One region of the Serratia sp. Nf2 genome, then DNA from elsewhere that is predicted to be linked to it. Evidence: predicted binding sites of a transcription regulator. Region 1 holds the regulator's gene; each other region holds the start of a gene.
The links. The regulator CRP, encoded in region 1, controls carbon source genes, mostly activating them, when cyclic AMP is high. The targets are predictions, from matches to a motif close to ATGTGANNNNNNTCACAT.
Positions count from the first base shown of each region.

Region 2: a site for CRP is predicted at 4,271-4,288, ahead of msrB (peptide-methionine (R)-S-oxide reductase MsrB). Genes of this name have one in related genera too.
Region 3: a site for CRP is predicted at 1,568-1,585, ahead of yrbN (protein YrbN). Genes of this name have one in related genera too.
Region 4: a site for CRP is predicted at 2,090-2,107, ahead of udp (uridine phosphorylase). Genes of this name have one in related genera too.

Region 1 is NZ_PYTW01000012.1:21,215-27,168, reverse strand. It holds gene C9411_RS22465 (YccS/YhfK family putative transporter) at 1-2,044, opposite strand, end outside; gene crp (cAMP-activated global transcriptional regulator CRP) at 2,095-2,727, opposite strand; gene C9411_RS22455 (OsmC family protein) at 3,110-3,517, shown strand; gene C9411_RS22450 (phosphoribulokinase) at 3,556-4,425, opposite strand; gene C9411_RS22445 (YheU family protein) at 4,577-4,810, opposite strand; gene C9411_RS22440 (hydrolase) at 4,807-5,787, opposite strand; gene C9411_RS22435 (LysE family translocator) at 5,907-5,954, shown strand, end outside.
Region 2 is NZ_PYTW01000001.1:417,112-423,065, forward strand. It holds gene sppA (signal peptide peptidase SppA) at 1-80, shown strand, start outside; gene ansA (asparaginase) at 174-1,190, shown strand; gene pncA (bifunctional nicotinamidase/pyrazinamidase) at 1,213-1,845, shown strand; gene C9411_RS01950 (glycoside hydrolase family 18 protein) at 2,078-3,355, shown strand; gene C9411_RS01955 (YeaC family protein) at 3,398-3,670, opposite strand; gene msrB (peptide-methionine (R)-S-oxide reductase MsrB) at 3,734-4,147, opposite strand; gene gapA (glyceraldehyde-3-phosphate dehydrogenase) at 4,496-5,491, shown strand; gene C9411_RS01975 (D-hexose-6-phosphate mutarotase) at 5,575-5,954, shown strand, end outside.
Region 3 is NZ_PYTW01000002.1:148,152-154,105, forward strand. It holds gene pnp (polyribonucleotide nucleotidyltransferase) at 1-462, shown strand, start outside; gene nlpI (lipoprotein NlpI) at 591-1,475, shown strand; gene yrbN (protein YrbN) at 1,598-1,672, shown strand; gene C9411_RS05755 (DEAD/DEAH family ATP-dependent RNA helicase) at 1,662-3,599, shown strand; gene yedE (selenium metabolism membrane protein YedE/FdhT) at 3,750-4,964, shown strand; gene yedF (sulfurtransferase-like selenium metabolism protein YedF) at 4,961-5,200, shown strand; gene C9411_RS05770 (luciferase-like monooxygenase) at 5,239-5,954, opposite strand, start outside.
Region 4 is NZ_PYTW01000007.1:21,986-27,939, forward strand. It holds gene C9411_RS16035 (DedA family protein) at 1-212, opposite strand, end outside; gene C9411_RS16040 (tyrosine-protein phosphatase) at 292-1,074, opposite strand; gene udp (uridine phosphorylase) at 1,205-1,966, opposite strand; gene C9411_RS16050 (dienelactone hydrolase family protein) at 2,456-3,283, shown strand; gene metE (5-methyltetrahydropteroyltriglutamate--homocysteine S-methyltransferase) at 3,368-5,656, opposite strand; gene metR (HTH-type transcriptional regulator MetR) at 5,747-5,954, shown strand, end outside.

The DNA of each region.
Region 1 (5,954 bases):
CGTGGTGCGGGCGCTGGCGCCAGGCCAGCGACGAAATGGTGTGCATCACGCTCAGGTGCGACAAAATGCGCCGCAGGTGGCGCTCCATCTCGGTGACGGGCATGTCCGGATGCAGATCCGGCGGCTGCATGATGCCGCTGTTGCCGCTGCTCGGGCCGTCGTATTCCAACCGCTGCTGGCAGCTTTGCAGCGCGATTTCACAGGTTTGCAGATACGCTTCCGCCAGTTTCGGCGTCAGCATGTAGTGCTCGCGCGCCAGAATGGTCATGGCGTTCAGGTGTTCGACGATGAACTGGCTGTGAGTGACCCACAGCCGCATGTCCGCCAGATAGTTCGACGCGAACCCCGGCTCCTGCATCGCCTGATTGAGCGAGGTGAACAGCGCGTTGTGCGCCTGGTTAACCTGCATGCGAGTATAGGCCAACGCGGTGGCGTCCGGTTCCGGTTGCTTCAGCATCAGCCGCAGCGCGGCTTGATCGTTCTCCAGCGCCTGATGGGCATTCTTGCGCAGCAGCCCGCTTTGCCACTGCGGCCACAGCCAAATGGTGCCGCCGAACGCCAGCACGCAGCCGATCAGCGTATCGATCAGGCGCGGCACCAGAAAATGCGAGCCGTTCAGCGCCAGCAGCTGCAGGGTGTAAACCGCCGTGACCGTAAAGCCAATCACCGACAGCCCGTAGTTCTTGCGCGAAACCAGGTAGGCCAGCAGCGTGATCACCAACATGATGCTCAGCGTTTCGCCTTCCGGCAACTGCAGCTGCAGCAGCCCGGCCGCCAGCAATAGCCCGGCAATCGTGCCCAGCGCACGGTGCTGAATGCGCACCCGGGTGGCGTTATACCCGTTTTGGCTTACCAGCATGATGGTGAGCAGGATCCAGTAAGGCTTCGGCAGGTTAAACACCGCGCCCAGACTGCTGCCGATCGCCAGCGTCACGCCCAGCCGTGCGGCGTTGCGCAGGGCGGTGGATTTGAACGACAGGTAGCTGGCCAGCGCCGGCCAAAACGGCAGGCGGTGTTGGCCGGGCATCAGATCGCGGCGGTACAACGGATGCTGGGTACGCAGCAGGCGGGCGATGCGGCTGAAGTGGTAATAACAAAACTGGCCGACCGGGTTATCGGGATGCTGCGCCGCCATTTTTTCCAGCGCCGCCAGCTCGTGGGTCATGGAGAAGCGCTTCGAATGTTGATGGTAGAGAATATCGTGCGCCACCACGCGCAGCCGGCCGGCGATCACCTGAGCATTGCGGCGAATGATCGCTTCGGCCTGGCTCTGCTCCACCAGCTTTTGCACCTCTTCCGGCAGATGCAGGCTGACGGTGATGTGCTCCTGCAGATCCATCGCCACCTGAAAGGCGCGCTGCAGGCGCTTTTGCTCGAGGTTGTTGGCGTGCGGCAGGAAATTAAGCTGTTGGTACAAAAGGCTGATCAGATCCATCACCTTTTGCTGGCGCACCAGCAGCGGCGGCAGCGCGGTTTGCGGATCAATATGCTGGGTCAGCAGCGAGTATTTGGCTTCGAAATAGTCCGCCAGTTCCAGGTAGAGCTGGCTGAGCGTCTCGCGCATCGGCTGCTCTTTCCACAGCTTGAACCAGAACCAAGTGAATAAGCCGTACCAGGCGGTGCCGATGGCGTACAGCAGCGGCGCCTGCCAGAGAGGCACCGTACCGGCCGTGCTGAGGGCGAAGATGGCGGCCACCAGCGCCGCCGGCAACAGCCGGGCGTGCAGCGGGCTGATTTCACCGGTGACGCCGAGCAGCAGTGCCAGGCCCAGCATCAGCGCCGGCAGCGGCACGTGCCACAACATGGCCTGTTGCAGCAGCACGCTGCTGAAGGCGAACAGCGAACCGCCGACGATCAGACGTTTAAAGAAGCGCTTATGCGGTGTGTCCAGACCGGCGATATTGCAGCAGGCGGGCACCAGAGAGAACATCAGGCCGAGCTGTAGCTGGCCTATCAGCAGGCCGAACAGCACCGGCAGGCACAACACCAGCGTTTGTCGCAGTGCGTAGTTGATTTCCGGGTGGTAGATCAGGCGGCGCCACATGGCAGAAAGCAGACAAAAAAACGGCGCAGATTGCGCCGTTTCTTCAGGGATTAACGGGTGCCGTAGACGACAATGGTTTTGCCGTGGGCGGAAATCAGGTTTTGATCTTCCAGCATTTTCAGAATACGGCCAACGGTTTCACGCGAGCAGCCGACGATCTGGCCGATCTCCTGACGGGTGATCTTGATCTGCATGCCGTCCGGGTGAGTCATGGCGTCGGGTTGCTTCGCCAGATTCAGCAGGGTTTGCGCGATGCGGCCGGTCACGTCCAGGAAGGCGAGGTTGCCCACTTTTTCGGAAGTGACCTGCAGGCGGCTTGCCATTTGGGCGGACAGACGCATCAGGATGTCCGGGTTCACCTGGATCAGCTGACGGAATTTCTTGTAGGAAATTTCGGCCACTTCACAGGCGGTTTTCGCGCGAACCCAGGCGCTGCGCTCCTGGCCTTCTTCGAACAATCCGAGCTCGCCGATGAAATCCCCCTGGTTGAGGTAGGACAGGATCATCTCTTTACCTTCTTCATCCTTGATCAGCACCGCGACGGAGCCTTTCACGATGTAGTAAAGCGTTTCGGCCTTTTCACCTTGGTGAATCAGCGTACTCTTCGATGGATATTTGTGGATATGGCAATGAGACAGGAACCATTCGAGAGTAGGGTCTGTTTGCGGTTTGCCGAGAACCATTCGCTGTTATCCTCTGTTGTTATCGCTGCCTTGTGTCACAGGGGTCAGAGTTCCCTGTAAAACCCGCCTGTAGCCGCAGTCATGAGCGAGGGCTACCGGCAAGTTTTGAGGCGTGTCATAAAAATACGCTGTCGCTCTAGCATATTAACTTGCCGTAAGCGCTGCAAGCTACATTCTGTTAACATACCGGTAAAGGAGCCTTTCTCTGGGCGTTTCCCTGAAATTCAGTGTCCCGGAAAGATTTATTGCGGCTCTGTTTGTAGCACAGAGTAAGGCGGGTGTCTCGTGTTGTCTCGCTTCAGCATGATTAGCATCAGGTTACGTTGCCTGTTTCTATGCGAAAGCGTACCCTGATTTTAAGAAATTAACCGGAGTGACCAGAATGCAGGCAAGAGTTAAATGGGTGGAAGGGTTAACGTTTTTGGGTGAATCGGCCTCCGGCCACCAGGTGCTGATGGATGGCAACGCCGGCGATAAAGCGCCCAGCCCGATGGAGATGGTGCTGATGTCGGTGGGCGGCTGCAGCGCGATCGACGTGGTGTCCATCCTGCAAAAAGGGCGCAACGACGTGCGCGACTGTGAGGTGAAGCTGACCTCCGAGCGCCGTGAAGAAGCCCCGCGGTTGTTCACCCATATCAACCTGCATTTCATCGTTACCGGCCAGGACCTGACCGACAAGATCGTCGAGCGTGCGGTGAACCTGTCGGCAGAGAAATACTGCTCGGTGGCGTTGATGCTTAACAAGGCCGCCACGGTGACCCACAGTTTCGAGATCCGCCACCCGGCGTAATCGAGACGGAGCGCGGCCCGGCGCCGCGCTCAACGCGTTTATTCGATCTTCTTGCCTTCCAGCAGCCGCTGCACCAGCGGCGCCATGATCAGTTCCATCGCCAGCCCCATCTTGCCACCCGGCACCACTAACGTATTGATGTGCGAGATAAACGAGCCCTGCAGCATCGCCAGCAAATAGGGGAAGTCAATTTGATCCAGCCCGCGGAAGTGGATCACGACGAAGCTTTCGTCCAGTGAGGGAATCGCCTTGGCGGCGAACGGGTTGGAGGTGTCCACCGTCGGCACGCGCTGGAAGTTGATGTGGGTGCGCGAGAACTGCGGCGTGATGTAGTTGATGTAATCTTCCATCGAACGCACCACCGAGTCCATCACCGCTTCGCGAGAGTGACCGCGCTCGCCGGTATCGCGGATCAGTTTCTGGATCCACTCCAGGTTGACGATCGGTACCACGCCGACCAGCAGATCGACGTGGTTTGCCACGTCGTGGTGCTCGGTGACCACGCCGCCGTGCAGCCCCTCGTAAAACAGCACGTCGGTCGGCGCCGGCAGCGGTTCCCACGGGGTGAAGGTACCCGGCACCTGATTGTAGGGCACCGCTTCGTCGTAGGTGTGCAGATACTTGCGCGAACGGCCGGTGCCGTTCTTGCCGTAGTCGATAAAGCTCTGCTGCAGCAGGCCGAAGTCGTTGGCCTCGGGGCCGAAATAGCTGATGTGTCTGCCCAGATCGCGCGCCTTGCGGATCGCCGCGTCCATTTCCGGCCGGGTGTAGCGGTGGAAGCTGTCACCCTCCAACTCGGCGGCGCGAATGTTGAGCTGTTGGAATATTTTGCGGAACGCCACGCTGGTGGTGGTGGTACCGGCGCCGCTGGAACCGGTCACCGCGATAACGGGATGTTTGGCAGACATGGTGGTTGTCACTCCGTGTTGAATGCGCCGGGGTCAGGGGATTATTGTGGCTCTTGTTGACGCTCTCTATGTCAGGAAAAAATGGCGCGCGCTGGTTTGCAATGCCCCATTGTTACCTGATTTTTTCCGTCAGTCATAGAACCGATCGCCACTAAATTTCTTCCTGCCCGGCGCGGAACTGGCCGCGCGGCATGATGTTGACGCTCTCGTGCAGTTCCGACCACACCAGCACCACTTCGCCGTTTTTCAGCTGGCGGCGCACGTCCTCCACCTTCTGTTCCAGCGAGCGTTCGTGCTCGCCGTAATCGGTGCCTTCGCGCAGCACAAAGGATTCGATCAGGCTGTTCAGGGTGTCGGTTGCCAGTTCTTGCCAGGGAATGATCACGTCGGGATGTCCAGATAAGGGGAAAGCCAGGCCGGAATGCGATGCTCCAGCCACATGTGCGGTTTTTTCAGCGTGCCGCCGACAAAGCCGACGTGGCCGCCGAACTCGGTCAACTGATATTCAATATTGCGCGGCAGGCCGGCGACGTCGGGGATCACCTCATGGGTCATGAAGGGATCGTCCTTCGCATGGATGATCAGCAGCGGCGTCTGGACAGCCGGCAACAGCGGCAGGGCGCTGCAGCGGCGATAATAGTCGATAGCGTCGCTGAAGCCGTGAATGCGTGAGGTGATGGCGTCGTCGAATTCGCGGATGCGTCGCAAGCCGTTCAGCTGTGACAGCTTGAGCGGCAGAGTGTCCGGGTAGTGCAACAGCTTACGGGTGGCGTTTTGTTTCAGCTGCCCCAGCAGGTAGCGCTGATAAACGCGGGAGAAGCCTTGCTCCATGCGGTAGGCGCAAGGCTCCAGCATCAGCGGCGCCGAGACCACCACTGCCGCCTGCAGCAAGCTGTCGGCGCCTTGCTGCGCCAGATAGCAGGCCAGCATGTTGCCGCCGAGCGAAACGCCTACCGCCGCGGTCGGCACCTCGCCGTAGCGGTCACGTAGCCAGCGCAGGAAGAAGCGCGCATCTTCGGTTTCACCGGAGTGGTAGATGCGCTGCTTGCGGTTGGGCACGCCGCTGCAGCCGCGAAAGTGCATCACCACGCCGAGCCAGCCACGCTCACGCCAGGCGTTGAGCAGGCCATGCGCGTAGGGGCTGTAGAAGCTGCCTTCCAGGCCGTGGAACAGCACCGCACGCGGTTTGTCGCGCGCCTGCGCCGGATCTTCGCTCCAGGCGAGATCGACGAAATCGCCGTCGGGCAATTCCAGCCGTTGCCAATGCGGTTTCAATAACACGCGGCGGCGCACCAACCGCGGCAACAGCGTTTGCAGGTGCGGGTTACTGGCCCCGGTCAGAGGGCGAAAGGTGTTAGGCATAGGCTGAGTAAAAATGTTGTGGGCGGCTATTGTGAGATCCCTAGCGCACTGTTAGCTTCAATACCAAGAATTAACAATGATACTGCAAAAAAGCGCCGTGGGTGAGGAGCACCCGTGCCATGGAACCGAGTTTATTCCTTTCGATGCTGGGCTTCCTGTGGGTCGCC
Region 2 (5,954 bases), on a different contig from region 1:
AGCAGCCGGGCTTGTTCAATAACCTGAACGATCCGCAGAACCGTTATGCTATCTGTCTGACCTGCGGAGAAGTCCGCTAACAAATAATTCTGCAGCCCGGCCATCGCCGGGCTTTTTTTCTGCCGCTATGCCCCTATAATTCAGCCCATCTTATCTTTGTTAAAATCATGACCATGCAAAAGAAATCCATTTACGTCGCCTACACCGGCGGCACCATCGGCATGCAGCGTTCCGATCACGGCTATATCCCGGTTTCTGGCCACCTGCAGCGCCAGCTGGCGCTGATGCCCGAATTCCACCGCCCGGAAATGCCGGATTTCACCATTCACGAATACGCGCCACTGATTGACTCTTCGGACATGACGCCGGAAGACTGGCAGCACATCGCCGACGACATCAAGCAGAACTACGATCGCTACGACGGCTTCGTGATCCTGCACGGCACCGACACCATGGCGTTCACCGCGTCAGCGCTTTCCTTCATGCTGGAAAACCTGGCCAAACCGGTGATCGTCACAGGCTCGCAGATTCCGCTGGCGGAGCTGCGCTCCGATGGCCAGACCAACCTGCTCAACGCGCTGTATCTGGCGGCCAACCATCCGGTGAACGAAGTCAGCCTGTTCTTCAACAACAAACTATTCCGCGGCAACCGCACCACCAAAGCGCACGCCGACGGTTTCGACGCCTTCGCCTCCCCGAATCTGCCGCCGCTGCTGGAAGCCGGCATCCACATTCGCCGCCAGCACGGCATCGACAGCCCGACTTGCAACGGCGCGCTGCGGGTGCACGACATCACGCCGCAGCCGATCGGCGTGGTCACCATCTATCCGGGCATTTCCGGCGCGGTGGTGCGTAACTTCCTGCTGCAGCCGGTCAAGGCGCTGATCCTGCGCTCCTACGGCGTCGGTAATGCGCCGCAGAAAGCCGAGCTGATCGACGAGTTGCGTGCGGCCTCCGAACGCGGCATCGTGGTGGTCAACCTGACGCAGTGCATCTCCGGGCGCGTCAATATGGAAGGCTACGCCACCGGCAACGCATTGGCGCACGCCGGGGTGATCAGCGGTTTCGACATGACGGTGGAAGCCGCCCTGACCAAGCTGCACTACCTGCTGAGCCAGCCGCTGACGCCGGAACAAATCCGCGCCCTGATGCAGCAAGATCTGCGCGGCGAACTGAGCATCAACGGTTAACCTACTGAACTCTGGAGCGGCGATGAAAACGGCCCTGTTGTTGATCGATCTGCAAAACGATTTCTGCCCCGGCGGCGCGCTGGCGGTCACGGCGGGCGACGCCGTCATCCCGGTTGCCAATCAGGCGATCGCCGCCTGTTTGGCGCGTGGCGAGCCGATCGTGGCCAGCCAGGACTGGCATCCCGCCAATCACCGCAGCTTTGCGGTGAACTCTCATGCGCAGGTCGGTACCCTCGGCGAGCTGGAAGGCCTGCCGCAGGTATGGTGGCCGGTACACTGCGTGCAAGGGAGCCACGGCGCCGATTTTCACCCCCAGTTGCAGCGGCAACACATCAATGCCGTTTTTCGCAAAGGGCAGGAGACGGACATCGACAGCTACAGCGCGTTCTTCGATAACGGCCACCGTGCGCAGACCGAGCTGCACGGCTGGCTGCAATCGCAGGGCGTCCGGCGGCTGGCAATCATGGGCCTGGCGACTGACTACTGCGTGAAGTTCAGCGTGCTGGATGCGCTGGCTGCCGGCTATCCAACGCAGGTGATCGTCGACGGCTGCCGCGGCGTGAATCTGCAGCCAGGCGACAACGAGCGGGCGCTGCAGGACATGACGCGCGCCGGTGCGCAACTGGTTACCCTGTCACAATTTCTCGCCAACTAAATCCTCCAGGGCGCCACCGGCGCCCTCTCTGCGCGGCGGCGAAAATATCGACGCCGCTCACAATACCGCCCTTCTTCTTCCCCAACGGCTTGTGACCGGCAGGCGCTTTTGCTGTTATGGCTGCGACGCTTTTGGCGTCAATCGGTTATACGCATCCGGGGCCCGCTGAGCCCGGCTTTATTGTAACCGCCTATGGCGGTACGGTCGGCCTTGCCGACCCAAGGAGACAGACATGAAAATAACCCGAAAACTGCTGCCATTGCTGGCGGCGGTGCAGTTGGCTATGGCCGGCGCAGGCACGGCCCAGGCGGCTTATCTCTCCGTCGGCTACTTTAACGGCGGCGGAGACGTCACCGCCGGCCCCGGTGGCGACATCGACAAGCTGGACGTCACGCAAATCACCCACCTCAACTATTCGTTCGGCCTGATCTACAACGGCGAGAAAGACGAAACCAACGCGGCGCTGAAAGACCCCGCTCGCCGCCACCAGATCTACCTGTCGCCGAAAGTCACGGCCGATCTGCAACGGCTGCCGGTGCTGCGCAAACAGAACCCCGAGCTGAAAGTACTGCTGTCGGTCGGCGGCTGGGGCGCACGGGGCTTCTCCGCCGCCGCCGCTACCGAGGAAAACCGGGCGATATTCATTCGCTCCGCGCTGCAGGTGATCGCGAAGTATCGGCTGGATGGCATCGATCTGGACTGGGAATATCCGGTGAACGGCGCCTGGGGGCTGGTGGAAAGCCAACCGGCGGATCGCGACAACTTCACCCTGCTGCTGAAAGAGCTTCACCAGGCGCTGGGGCAAGGCAAGCTGTTAACCATCGCCGTCGGGGCCAACGTCAAAAGCCCGCAAGAATGGGTCGATGTGAAAAGCATTGCCCCTTACCTCGACTACATCAATCTGATGACTTACGACATGGCTTACGGCACACAGTACTTCAATGCCAACCTGTACGACTCAAAGCGTTGGCCAACCGTGGCGGCCGCCGACCGCTACAGCGCCGATTTCGTGGTAAAGAATTATCTGGCTGCCGGACTGAAACCGGCACAGATGAACCTGGGTATCGGTTTCTACGGCCGGGTACCGAAACGGGCGACCGAGGCGGGCATCGACTGGGACAAACCGGATGCCGCCAAGCATCCGGTGACGCAGCCTGACTTCAGCACGCGAGAAACCGCCCTGTTCAACGCGCTGGGGCTGGATCTCAGCAAAGACACTTACGTTAAATACCACGATATCGTCAGCAAATTGCTCAACGATCCGCAGCATCGTTTTCGCGAGCACTGGGATGACGACGCCAAGGTGCCTTACCTGACGCTGCAATCTGCCGAAGGCAAATCGCTGTTCGCTATCTCCTACGAGAACCCGCGTTCGGTGGCTCTCAAAGCCGAGTACATCAAAAACCAGGGATTGGGAGGGGCGATGTTCTGGGAGTACGGCGCAGACGACAACAACCGGCTGGCGCAGCAACTGGCGGAATCGCTGGGGATTAAGGGCGAAAAACGGTAAATCGACGGGGCGATGGCGGCATCGCCCCGCTTTAGGGCAGCCTTACTGCGGTTTGAGTTTGGCCAGCGGCTCGGCAACGAACTGCTGTTTCAGCTCTTGCTTGCTCTTCATCACGATTTGCCCGTCGGTGCCGATGCTCATGTGCTGCGGATCGACGTTGTTCATCGACTGCCACAGCATCACCGCCTGCAGGCTGTTTTCTTTCTGCTCCGGCGTCAGCGCCACGCCGTCCGGCCATTTGCCCAGCTCAACCGCCTGTACCAAACGCTGGTATATCTCGGGCGTCATCGCCGCAATCAGATCTTTCACGTCCATCAGAGCCCTTCTCGCTTACGGATGAATAATTAGCTGAATCGATTTTGTTGGTTAAATTACCACTTAGCCGGCCGTTTGGTCGCCATTTTCGCCATCGGTGAAACTCAGCGAGGCGGAGTTGACACAATAGCGGTCGCCGGTCGGCTGCGGGCCATCGGGGAAAACATGCCCCAGGTGCGCATCGCAGTGGCCGCAGCGGATTTCAATACGATGCATATTATGTGAATTATCATCAAGATAACGGATTGCATCGGCGGAAACCGGCTCATAAAAGCTCGGCCAGCCGCAGCCGGAATCGTATTTGGTTTCGGAGTAGAACAGCGGCTGGTTACAGCACAGGCAATGGTACACGCCTTCGCGTTTGTTGTGCAGCAATTTGCCGCTGAACGGCGCTTCGGTACCGCGCTGTTGCGTCACATAACGTTGGATTTCATTCAGTTCCGTGACCGGATGACCGGGGGTTGTCTCTTTAGCCATTTGTGCTTATCTCTGAATGTGGATAATGTCAACGAAAACAATGATTAATAATAACAAAAAATTAACACCGCTGCAGGGATTTTTGGCCTAAACTGTAGCCCATAAAGGCCACGTCACGATGATATGTGATAGCGATCACACATCTTGCGTATGCTGACTTTATACTTGGCGGCTTGTCCCCATATAACGGATGAGGCCGAGCGCAAATGGACTGTGCAATAAGCGTGCAAAACCACCCTTCCGGTTTGACTTGCCGCAAGAATTGACACGATTCCGCTTGACGCTGGGTAAGGTTTTTGTAATTTTACAACCAACCTTTTATTCACTAACAAATAGCTGGTGGAATATATGACTATCAAAGTAGGTATCAACGGTTTTGGCCGTATCGGTCGCATTGTTTTCCGTGCTGCTCAAGAGCGTTCTGACATCGAGATCGTTGCAATCAACGACCTGTTGGACGCGGAGTACATGGCCTACATGCTGAAGTATGACTCTACTCATGGCCGTTTCAACGGTACGGTAGAAGTTAAAGACGGCCACCTGGTTGTTAACGGCAAAACCATCCGTGTTACCGCAGAGAAAGACCCGGCTAACCTGAAGTGGAACGAAGTGGGTGTTGACGTGGTTGCTGAAGCGACCGGTATCTTCCTGACCGACGAAACCGCACGTAAACACATCACCGCTGGCGCTAAAAAAGTCGTTCTGACTGGCCCATCCAAAGATGCGACCCCAATGTTCGTGCGTGGCGCCAACTTTGATAAATATGCCGGCCAGGACATCGTGTCCAACGCCTCTTGCACCACCAACTGCCTGGCGCCACTGGCTAAAGTCATCAACGACAACTTCGGTATCGTTGAAGGCCTGATGACCACCGTTCACGCGACCACCGCCACGCAGAAAACCGTTGATGGCCCGTCCCACAAAGACTGGCGCGGCGGCCGCGGCGCATCCCAGAACATCATCCCTTCTTCTACCGGCGCAGCGAAAGCGGTTGGCGTTGTTCTGCCAGAGCTGAAAGGCAAACTGACCGGTATGGCATTCCGCGTACCGACGCCAAACGTATCCGTTGTTGACCTGACCGTGCGTCTGGAAAAAGCGGCGACCTACGAAGAAATCAAGAAAGCCATCAAAGATGCCGCTGAAGGTTCTATGAAAGGCGTTCTGGGCTACGTTGAAGACGACGTGGTGTCCACCGATTTCAACGGCGAAGTGCTGACTTCCGTGTTCGATGCCAAAGCCGGTATCGCACTGAACGACAACTTCGTGAAACTGGTTTCCTGGTACGACAACGAAACCGGTTATTCCAACAAGGTTCTGGATCTGATCGCTCACATCTCCAAGTAATGGCATGATGTTAAGCTGATAATGAGGGCGACATTTTTGTCGCCCTTTTTTATTTGTCTCTACGGCAAACAATAGGTCATGAAATGAACGAGAAAATTTTCACCCTGCCCGTTTCCGAACAGATTTCGCCTTACATCAGCCAGCGTCAACTCGATGAGCTGGGCGTGGTTGTGGTGTCGCACCCGAAAGTGCGCGCGGCCGTCGCGCTGCAAGGTGCCCATTTGCTGGCCTGGCAGCCCAGCGGTGAGCAACCGGTGATTTGGCTCAGCAGCAATACCCCCTTCGCCAAAGGCAAGGCCATCCGCGGCGGCGTGCCAATCTGCTGGCCGTGGTTCGGCCCGGTGGCGCAACCCTCCCACGGTTTTGCCCGCAACCAACCCTGGAGCCTGACGGCGCACGATGAAGATGACAACGGCGTCATCCTGACCTTTACGCTGAAAGACAATGAGCAGACCCGCAAACT
Region 3 (5,954 bases), on a different contig from region 1:
CCGCGTATTCATACTATCCGCATCAACCCGGATAAAATCAAAGACGTGATCGGTAAGGGCGGTTCCGTTATCCGCGCGCTGACCGAAGAGACTGGCACTACCATCGAAATCGAAGATGATGGTACAGTTAAAATCGCTGCGACCGACGGTGAGAAGGCGAAATTCGCTATCCGTCGTATCGAAGAGATCACGGCAGAGATCGAAGTGGGCCGTATCTACCAGGGTAAAGTGACCCGTATCGTTGATTTCGGCGCATTCGTCGCCATCGGCGGTGGTAAAGAAGGTCTGGTACACATTTCTCAGATCGCCGACAAGCGCGTCGAGAAAGTGACCGACTATCTGCAGATGGGTCAGGAAGTGCCGGTTAAGGTACTGGAAGTTGACCGTCAGGGCCGCGTGCGTCTGAGCATCAAAGAAGCGATGGCGCCAGAAGCGGGTTCACCTGCGCCTGAAGCAGAATAACTGTATAGATAGTTTTACAGCTCCCCGCCACGGGGTTGGGAGCTGTTCGTATCGCGCGGGTAGGATGCCCGCGTATTAGCAAACGGAGGACAGGACGTTCATCCAATGTTTGTCTTCGGGAGTGGGAAATGAAGCCTTTCTTGCGCTGGTGTTACGTTGCGACAGCACTCATGCTGGCAGGATGCAGCAACCATGATTGGCGTAAAGACGAAGTTTTGGCAATCCCGTTGCAGCCTACGTTGCAGCAGGAAGTGATCCTGGCGCGCATGGAACAAATTCTTGCCAGTCGGGCACTGACGGACGACGAACGCGCACAGCTTTTATATGAGCGCGGTGTGCTGTATGATAGCCTCGGGTTACGTGCATTAGCGCGCAATGATTTCTCGCAGGCGCTGGCGATACGTCCCGACATGCCGGAAGTTTTCAACTACCTGGGCATTTACTTAACGCAGGCAGGCAATTTTGATGCTGCCTATGAAGCGTTTGATTCTGTACTAGAGCTTGATCCAACTTACAATTACGCGCGTTTAAACCGGGGCATCGCACTGTATTATGGCGGCCGCTTCCCGTTGGCGCAGGATGATCTGCAGGCGTTTTATCAAGACGACCCAAACGATCCCTTCCGTTCGTTATGGCTGTATCTGGTGGAGCGAGAAATCGATCCCAAGAAGGCCGAGGTAGCGCTTCAGCAGCGCTATGACAAAGCGGACAGAGGGCAATGGGGATGGAATATTGTCGAATTCTACCTGGGCAAGATCAGCGAAAAAACGCTGATGGAACGCCTCAAGGCAGATGCAACGGATAACACTTCGCTCGCTGAGCATCTCAGTGAAACTGACTTCTATTTGGGTAAACACTACCTGAGTCTGGGGGACAAGGACACCGCTTCGGCGCTGTTCAAACTGACGGTGTCTAACAACGTTCACAACTTCGTTGAGCACCGCTATGCATTGTTGGAATTGGCGCTTTTGGGCCAAGAGCAAGACGACCTATCGGAATCGGACCAGCAATAGCTGACGAACACCAATCAGCCTGATGAACATTGGTTTTTAACCAAAGTTATCGCCTTAACGGGTGAGGGCTTTTTTGTTCGTTTTATAATCTAATTTGAGCCGGTTCACACTTTTCAATGAAAATGACTGAAAATTTTCTCGACGAGTTATGTAGACTGGCTGCCATTATTAATGAGGCACGTGTACATGACGACTGAGTTTGAAACCTCTTTTGCTGATCTGGGGCTGTCTGCTCCAATCATTTCCGCCCTGAACGATCTGGGCTATGAAAAACCATCTCCGATCCAGGCTGAGTGTATTCCTCACCTGTTGAACGGCCGCGACGTGCTGGGCATGGCACAGACCGGTAGTGGTAAAACTGCAGCGTTCTCGCTGCCGCTGCTGCACAACCTGCAGGCAGACCTGAAAGCACCTCAGATCCTGGTGCTGGCACCGACCCGCGAACTGGCGGTTCAGGTTGCCGAAGCGATGACCGATTTCTCCAAACACATGAACGGCGTCAACGTGGTAGCCCTTTACGGCGGCCAGCGTTACGACGTGCAGCTGCGCGCTCTGCGTCAGGGCCCGCAAATCGTTGTGGGTACCCCAGGCCGTCTGCTGGACCACCTGAAGCGCGGCACCCTGAACCTCTCCAACCTGAGCGGTCTGGTGCTGGATGAAGCCGACGAAATGCTGCGCATGGGCTTTATCGAAGACGTAGAAACCATCATGGCTGAGATCCCGGCTGAACATCAGACTGCGCTGTTCTCTGCCACCATGCCAGAAGCGATCCGTCGCATCACCCGCCGCTTCATGAAAGAGCCGCAGGAAGTGCGCATCCAGTCCAGCGTGACCACCCGTCCGGACATCAGCCAGAGCTACTGGTCGGTGTACGGCATGCGTAAAAACGAAGCGCTGGTGCGTTTCCTGGAAGCTGAAGACTTTGACGCGGCGATCATCTTCGTCCGTACCAAGAACGCGACCCTGGAAGTGGCCGAAGCGCTGGAGCGCAGTGGTTACAGCAGCGCCGCGCTGAACGGCGACATGAACCAGGCGCTGCGTGAGCAGACCCTGGAGCGCCTGAAAGACGGTCGTCTGGATATCCTGATCGCGACCGACGTTGCGGCCCGTGGCCTGGACGTTGAGCGCATCAGCCTGGTTGTTAACTACGACATCCCGATGGACTCCGAGTCTTACGTTCACCGTATCGGCCGTACCGGTCGTGCGGGCCGCGCCGGCCGCGCGCTGCTGTTCGTGGAAAACCGCGAACGCCGCCTGCTGCGCAACATCGAACGCACCATGAAGCTGACCATCCCGGAAGTGGAACTGCCGAACGCAGAACTGCTGGGCGAGCGTCGTCTGGCCAAGTTCGCCGCGAAAGTTCAGCAGCAGCTGGAAAGCAGCGATCTGGATCTGTACCGCGCACTGCTGACCAAACTGCAGCCGGAAGAAGAGCTGGATATGGAAACCCTGGCCGCAGCGCTGCTGAAAATGGCACAGGGTGAACGTCCGCTGATCCTGCCGCCGGATCCGGTCTTCAAACCGCGCCAGCGCCGCGAGTTCAACGACCGTGACGATCGTCGCGGTGATCGTGGCGACCGTCGCGACAGCCGCGATAGCCGTGACGGCGACCGTCCGCGTCGCGAACGTCGTGACGTTGGCGAAATGCAGCTGTACCGCATCGAAGTGGGCCGTGACGATGGCGTAGAAGTCCGTCACATCGTTGGCGCGATCGCTAACGAAGGCGACATCAGCAGCCGTTACATCGGTAACATCAAGCTGTTCGCTTCCCACTCCACCATCGAGTTGCCAAAAGGCATGCCGGGCGAGATCCTGAATCACTTCACTCGCACTCGCATCCTGAACAAGCCGATGAACATGCAGCTGCTGGGCGATGCACAGCCGTTCGAACGTCGCGAGCGTCGTGACGGTGGCAACGGTGGCGAACGTCGCGGCAACGGTAACGGTCGTCCGTTCAACGGCGAACGTCGCGAAGGCGGCCCACGTCGTTCCTTCGGCGAACGTCGTGAAGGCGGTAACGGCGGCGAGCGTCGTGGCGGTAACTTCAACCGTGACGGCAAGCCGGCACCACGCCGTGATGACGCAGCACCTGCTGCACCTCGTCGTCGTTTCGGTGACGCGTAATTGCCGACTCATCGTTCGCGATGAATGAAGCGCTCTGAAAAACCAGCCTGCGGGCTGGTTTTTTTATGCCTGAAAGTTGCCGTCAAACGTCCCTGAATGGCGTATCATTCATAAGGTTTTTTCTTACGGATGATATGCACGGGAGATGCCATGAGTTGGCAGCAGTTCAAATCTCAATACCTGGTGCGCTTTTGGGCGCCGCTGCCGGCGGTGATCGCCGCCGGGATCCTTTCTACCTACTACTTCGGCATGACCGGCACCTTCTGGGCGGTGACCGGCGAGTTCACCCGCTGGGGCGGCCATGTGCTGCAGTGGTTCGGCCTGCACCCCGAGCAGTGGGGCTATTTCAAGGTTATCGGCCTGCAGGGCACGCCGCTGGAGCGCATCGACGGTCGCATGATCATCGGCATGTTCGCCGGCTGCATCGCTGCCGCGCTGTGGGCCAACAACATCAAGCTGCGCCAGCCGCAGCACCGCATTCGTATCGTGCAGGCGCTGCTGGGCGGCATCATCGCCGGTTTCGGCGCGCGCCTGGCGATGGGGTGCAACCTGGCGGCGTTTTTCACCGGTATTCCTCAGTTTTCGCTGCACGCCTGGTTCTTCGCGCTGGCGACCGCTGCAGGTTCGTACTTCGGCGCTAAATTCACGCTGCTGCCAATGTTCCGCATCCCGGTCAAATTGCAAAAGGTGAAGGCCGCCGCGCCGCTGACGCAGAAGCCTGAGCAGGCGCGCCGCCGCTTCCGTCTGGGCATGGCGGTCTTCGGCCTGGCGGTGGCCTGGTCGCTGTGGACGCTGTTCGATGCGCCGAAGCTCGGCATCGCCATGCTGTTCGGCATCGGCTTCGGTCTGCTGATCGAACGCGCGCAGATCTGCTTCACCTCGGCGTTCCGCGATCTGTGGATCACCGGCCGCACCCACATGGCGAAAGCCATCATCATCGGCATGGCGGTGAGCGCCATCGGCATATTCAGCTATGTGCAGCTCGGCGTGGCGCCGAAGATCATGTGGGCCGGCCCGAATGCGGTGCTGGGCGGCTTGCTGTTCGGCTTCGGCATCGTGCTGGCCGGCGGTTGCGAGACCGGCTGGATGTACCGCGCGGTGGAAGGGCAGGTGCACTACTGGTGGGTGGGGCTGGGCAACATCATCGGCGCCACGCTGCTGGCCTATTACTGGGACGATCTGGCGCCGGCGCTGGCGACCGACTACGACAAGATAAACCTGCTCGACACCTTCGGCCCGATCGGCGGCCTGCTGGTGACCTACCTGCTGCTGGCGCTGACTTTCGCCGCCATGCTGTGGTGGGAGAAACGCTTTTTCCGCGCCCGGCCTGAGGCGCAGGTGGTGAATTTGAGGAGCCTGCCATGAAAGAGACGACGATAGTGCCGGACTACCGGCTGGACATGCTGGGCGAGCCTTGCCCGTACCCGGCGGTGGCGACGCTGGAGGCGATGCCGCAGCTGAAGCCGGGGGAAATCCTGGAGGTGATCAGCGATTGTCCGCAGTCGATCAACAACATTCCGCTCGACGCGCGCAACCACGGCTATAAGGTGCTGGATATCCAGCAGGACGGGCCGACCATCCGCTATCTGATCCAGCGTTAACGCCGAGGCGGTGGAGCTCCCCACCGCCTTTTCGCGTTTTATCCCTTCACGATGTCGCCTTGCACCCCGGCGACAATCTCGAACGAACGCAGCCGCGCCTGATGATCGAAGATCTGGCCGTTGACCATGATCTCGTCGGCATCGGTTTCACGCAGCAGCGTTTGCAGCCCGTGGCGCACGGTTTTTTCATCGCCGACGATCGACATCCGTAGTGCCTGCTCGACGCCGTATTGCTCACCGGCGGTCCACAGCGCGTGGATGTTATCCACCGGCGGCGGCAGCGGGCCGGGCGAACCGCGGCGCAGGTTGATGAACTGCTGCTGCATCGAGCTGAACAGGAAGCGCGCATCGCTATCGCTGTCGGCGGCGATCACGTTGACGCACACCATGGCGTGCGGCTGTGCCAGCTGTTTGGACGGTTTGAAGTTCTCGCGGTACAGCTGGAGCGCCTGGAACAGCATATCCGGGGCGAAGTGCGAGGCGAAGGCGAACGGCAGGCCGAGCTGCGCCGCCAGCTGCGCGCTGTAGAGGCTGGAGCCGAGCAGCCAGAGCGGCACGTGCAGCCCCTGGCCCGGCACCGCCTGCACCGGCTGACCGGGCTGCGCGTCGCAGAAGTAGTTTTGCAGCTCCTGCACGTCGCGCGGGAAGGTATCCACATCGCCGGACAGGTGGCGGCGCAGCGCCATCATAGTGCGCTGATCGGTGCCGGGCGCGCGGCCCAGCCCCAGATCGATGCGGCCGGGATAGAGCGACT
Region 4 (5,954 bases), on a different contig from region 1:
CCGACGGCGGCAGCGGCCCAAATCGGCCAAAAGGCGATGCCGCTTTCGCCGATCAGCGCGCCCAGCGCCAGCAGGATCACCGTGGCCGGCAGCAGCAGAGACAAAAACGCCAGCGACTCGCCGAACGCCAGGAAGAAGATGATGGGAATGGCCCAGCCTTCGTGCTGACGCACGACGTCGCTGACCCAGTTGATAACGTCATTGAGGCTCAATGCGGGGCTCCTGATACGCGATAATTCGCCGCCTAGGATAGGCCGGGGCGAGTTAAACCCCGGCTAAACGCGCGGCGATTTACTCGAGGTAGAACGCCTGCAGCGCTTCGCGCTGGGCCGCGCCCAGGCCGTATTCCGCTTCCAGCCAACGGTCGGTGGAACCGTATTGCTGACGGATGCAGCCCAACGCCGTCATCAGGAACTCCTCGCGCGCGCTGAGCACGTAGGCGAATTGCTCCAGCGCCGCCGCATTCAGCTTGATAGACAGCTGATCCAGCATCTGCTCGCGGAAAGTGGCCAGCGTGGTTTCGGTCAGCAGATAGTCTTCCAGCACCGTCGCTTCGTCGGCGCCCAGCGCGAACAGCACCAGCGCCGAACCGACCCCGGTGCGATCCTTGCCGACCGCGCAGTGTTGCACGATCGCGCCGCCGCCAGGGTTGCTCAACAGCTGTGCCAACCGCTGATAGGCCGCATTGCCGAACGGCAGGCGGCGATACAGCTCCAGCATGAACGCGCGGGCGTCGAAAGCGGCCAACGTTTCGTTGGTGAGCTTCTCCAGGTTGGCGTTGACTTCGCTGCTCAGCGGGTTGGCCGGCACGTGGTGATAGTCGGCGCCATTCCACAGAATATCCGGCTTGGCCTGCACCTCGTCGGCATCGCGGTAGTCCAGCACCGAGCGCACCGGCACGCCGGCGAGAAAGGTGCAGTCGTTTTCCGTCAGCCGCTCGAGGGAACCGGAGCGGAACAGCAGGCCGCGCTTGATGCGGCGCCCGTCGGCCACGCCGTTGCCGCCGAAGTCGCGGAAATTGATGCCGCCGTCGAGCGGCGCGAGCGAAGGATGAAGCAGGATCTGGGCGGTCATAAACGTCCTCGTTGTTTTTGTTATGACAACGCGCGGCAGCCATCGGCGCAGCGCTGAGGAGTATCACCGTAACAGATTCGCCGCGAATGGAAAAACGGGCCGCGTCGGCGGCCCATTGAGGGAATGGCGATTACAGCAGACGGCGGGCAGCGTCCACCACGATCTGCACCGCTTTGCTTTCGGTGTTTTTCATGGTCTCGGCGTTCGGGATCTCTTGCTGGGTGCGGTTGACGATCACCCCGGCCACCATGCCAGCACGCAGGCCCTGGCTGGCGCACATGGTCAGCAGCGTGGCGGATTCCATTTCATAGTTCATCACGCCCATCGCTTGCCATTCTTCCATCGAGCCTTTGAAACGGCTGACTACGCGGCCGGAGTAGGTATCGTAACGTTCCTGGCCCGGATAGAAGGTATCGGAAGAGGCGGTCACGCCAATGTGCGTGGTGGCGCCGCTGGCCTTGGCCGCTTCCACCAGCGCGGTGGTGCAGGCGAAGTCCGCGACCGCCGGGAACTCCATCGGCGCAAAGTGCAGGCTGGCGCCGTCGAGGCGTACCGCCGCCGTGGTGACCAGCACGTCGCCGACGTTGATGTTCGCCTGAATGGCGCCGGTGGTGCCGATGCGCAGGAAGGTGCGAATGCCCAGCTGCGCCAACTCTTCCACCGCGATAGAAGTAGAGGGGCCGCCGATACCGGTAGAGCAGACGATCACCGCCTTGCCGTCCAGCTCCGCGCGCCAGGTAGTGAATTCACGATGGGAGGCCAGATGCACCGGATTTTCCATCAGCTTGGCAATCTTCTCTACGCGCTGCGGATCGCCCGGCACGATGGCAAGCTGGGCCCCTTGTAAATCGTTCTTGGTGAGGCCGAGATGAAAAACGTCAGACTGAGACATACGAGACTCCTCATGGATCATGTTTATTGGGAGGAACAAAAAAGCACTCTACTGAAAATCGCCGCTTAATTTCGTGACGACAGTCACTATGAAAAGAGAAACAAATTACATGCTACATATTTTTTGTGATTTTTATCACAAAAAAAAGCACTGTGACGCTCCATGAAGGCACCGCTCTACCTCAGTCTAGCCGACAAATCTTGCCGCCCTCTGCCCGTTGATTGCCGGCTGAAACTATTTAGCTGATCAATTCAAAATACCCTCATCTTATCGGTTGCTTAGGGACAAAAAAGCCCTTTAACGCACCTTATGGCACTTACGCAGGCCAAAACGCGTAATAACATGATAAAAAGCGTTTAAAAATGCCGCAAAGCCAGATAATTAGCCGTTTTTTATCGACTTGTCCGAAAGTGCGCCACGCAGCGCCAATAATGGGTAATCTTTCCTATAGTTAATCTCAGCGCTTTTTTCTATTGCACGGAGACCGCAATGAAAACCGAACATGTGATGACATTAGAACAGGCTCAGGGGGGATTCGCCCCGGCCGCCGCGCCGTTGGCCGCCTCCGCGATTATCACCGACGAACAGGGCATTCACGCCGGGCAAACGACCATCCCTTCTCAGGGCGACGCCCTGCCGGCCTACGTCGCCAAACCCGCCGACCAGAGCGGCCCCTTCCCCATCGTCCTCGTGGTGCAGGAAATCTTCGGCGTCCATGAACATATTCAGGATCTGTGCCGCCGCCTGGCCAAGCAGGGCTATCTGGCGATCGCGCCCGAGCTCTATTTCCGCCAGGGCGACGCCAACGACTACACCGATATCGGCGAGCTGTTCCAGCAGCTGGTCACCAAGGTGCCGGATCGTCAGGTGCTGTCGGATCTGGATCACGCCGCGCACTGGGCTATCCGCCACGGCGGCGACGCCGGCAAGCTGGCGATCACCGGTTTCTGCTGGGGTGGCCGCATCACCTGGCTGTACGCGGCGCACAACCCGCAGTTGAAGGCGGCGGTCGCCTGGTACGGCAAACTGGTTGGCGAGAAAACGCTGAATTCACCGAAGCAGCCGGTCGACGTCGCCACCCACCTGTCGGCGCCGGTGCTGGGGCTGTATGGCGGGCAGGATAGCGGCATCCCGCTGGAGACGGTGGAAACCATGCGTCAGGCGATCCGCGCCGCCAACGCCGAGGCCGAAATCGTGGTGTACCCCGAGGTCGGGCATGCGTTCAACGCCGACTATCGCCCCAGCTACAACGCCGAAGCGGCGCAAGACGGCTGGCAGCGCATGCTGGCGTGGTTCGCCCAGCACGGCGTCAAATAATTTCCTTCACATAAAAAAGGGCGCCGAAGCGCCCAATCATCACACCAGTAAATCTATAAGCGGCGGTTCATCCGCCGCACGGCATCACGCGTGCTCGCGCAGGCGCTGTGCCGCCAATACCATGTTGGCCAGCGACTGCCGGGTTTCTGGCCAGCCGCGGGTTTTCAGGCCGCAATCCGGGTTAACCCACAGGCGTTCCGCCGGGATGTTCTGCGCCGCTTTACGCAGCAGCGCTTCAATCCATTCCACGCTCGGCACGTTCGGCGAGTGGATATCGTAGACGCCCGGCCCGATTTCGTTCGGGTATTCGAACTCCTTGAAGGCTTCCAGCAGATCCATATCGGAACGCGAGGTCTCGATGGTGATCACGTCGGCGTCCAGCGCGGCGATGGAGTCCATGATGTCGTTGAACTCGCAGTAACACATGTGGGTGTGGATCTGGGTGTCGTCCCGCGCCACGGCGGCGTTCAGTTTGAAGGCGTCCACCGCCCACTTCAGGTAAGCGGCCCAGTCGGATTGACGCAGCGGCAGCCCTTCGCGCAGGGCGGGTTCGTCGATCTGGATGATGCCGATGCCGGCTTTTTCCAAATCCTCCACTTCGTCGCGCAGCGCCAGCGCAATCTGCTTGGCAACCACTTCGCGGGTCACGTCTTCACGCGGGAACGACCAGCACAGGATGGTCACCGGCCCGGTCAACATGCCTTTCACCGGCTTGTCGGTCAGCGACTGGGCGAATTTGGCCCATTCGACGGTGATGGCTTCCGGGCGGCTGACGTCACCGATGATGACCGGCGGCTTCACGCAGCGGGAGCCGTAGCTCTGCACCCAGCCGTTTTGGGTAAACACGAAGCCGTCGAGGTTCTCGCCGAAATACTCCACCATGTCGTTGCGCTCGGCTTCACCGTGCACCAGCACGTCCAGCCCGAGGCGCTCCTGCTCGACGATCGCCTGTTTGATGTGCTCACCGATGCTGGTGCGGTAGTTGTTGCCGTCCAAACGGCCCTGTTTGAAGTCCAGACGCAGGCCGCGGATCTCGGTGGTCTGCGGGAACGAACCGATGGTGGTGGTCGGCCAGGCCGGCAGGTTGAAACGCTCGCGCTGCGCCCTGGCGCGTTCGGCGTAAGCGCTGTGGCGTTCGCTGTCCTGCGCGGTGATCGCGGCCAGGCGGCGCTCAACCTGTGGGTTATGCACGCGGCTCGACTGACGGCGGGCGCGAATCGGCGCACTGTAGGCGTCCAGTTCGGCCTGCTTGGCCCCGTCAGGCGCGTTCAGCGCCGCAGTCAGCAGTGCCAGCTCGGCGCATTTTTGCAGCGCGAAGGCGAACCAGCTTTTCACTTCTTCGTCCAGACGGCTTTCCACGCTCAGGTCGATCGGGCTGTGCAGCAGTGAACAGGAGGTGCCGATCCACAGCGGGCGGGTGCCCACCAGCGGCTGCAGACGTTCGAACCAGCGGCTCAGATCGGCGCGCCAGACGTTGCGGCCGTTGATCACCCCCAGCGACAGCAGCCAGTCGTTCGGCAATGCGGCACTCAGCGCGGCAATATCGTCATGGCCGGCGACCAGATCGACGTGCAGCCCCTGCACCGGCAGCGTGCGAATGGTGTCGAGGTTGTGGCCGACGCTGTCGAAATATGTGGTCAGCAGCAGCTTCACCTGCCCCTGCAGCGCGTCGTAAGCCGGTTTGAACGCATCCAGCCAGGCTTGCGGCAGCTCCAGCACCAGCGCAGGTTCATCAATTTGCACCCACTCGACGCCGCGTTTCGCCAGCTCGGCCAGCACCTGTTGGTAAACCGGCAGGATATCTTTCAGCAGCGACAGGCGGTCGAACGGCTCGCCCTTCACCTTACCCAGCCACAGATAGGTCAGCGGGCCCAGCAGCACCGGCTTGATGCGATGGCCGAGCGCCAGCGCTTCATCCACTTCGTCCAGCAGCTGAGTCCAGCCCAGCTTGAACTGCTGGCCTTGCTGGAATTCGGGCACCATGTAGTGGTAGTTGGTGTTAAACCATTTGGTCATTTCCGCCGCGGCCGCCGGCTCGCCGGTCGGTGCTCGGCCACGGCCGATGCGAAACAGCGTGTCCAGATCGATCGAGCCATCCGCATTCTGATGGCGCGCCGGCACGTTGCCCAGCAGCAGGCTGGTGGTCAACACATGATCGTACCAGGCGAAATCGCCGACCGGCACCAAATCCACTCCGGCCTGCTGTTGCTGTTGCCAATGACGAGCGCGCAGCTCGCGGCCAACCGCCAACAGCTCTTCCTGCGTTGAGTTGCCGGCCCAGTAGCTTTCCTGAGCTTTTTTCAACTCACGTCGTAGCCCAACGCGAGGAAAACCCAGTGTGTGATTCAAAATTGCCATCGTCATATTCCCCATTTAGCCGTCCAGATGTTTACACATCCATAATCAGCAGGTACTGTATTAACCACAAGCGCAATTTATTCACTGTCAATGTGAAGGACTCTCATGATCGAACTGAAACATTTACGGACGCTGCAGGCACTGCGCAACAGCGGTTCGCTGGCGGGGGCGGCGGCCCAACTTCATCAGACGCAGTCTGCCCTGTCGCACCAGTTCAGCGATCTTGAGCAACGTCTGGGCTTCAAGCTGTTCGTACGCAAGAGCCAGCCCCTGCGCTTCACCGCCCAGGGCGAGATCCTGCTGCAGTTGGCGG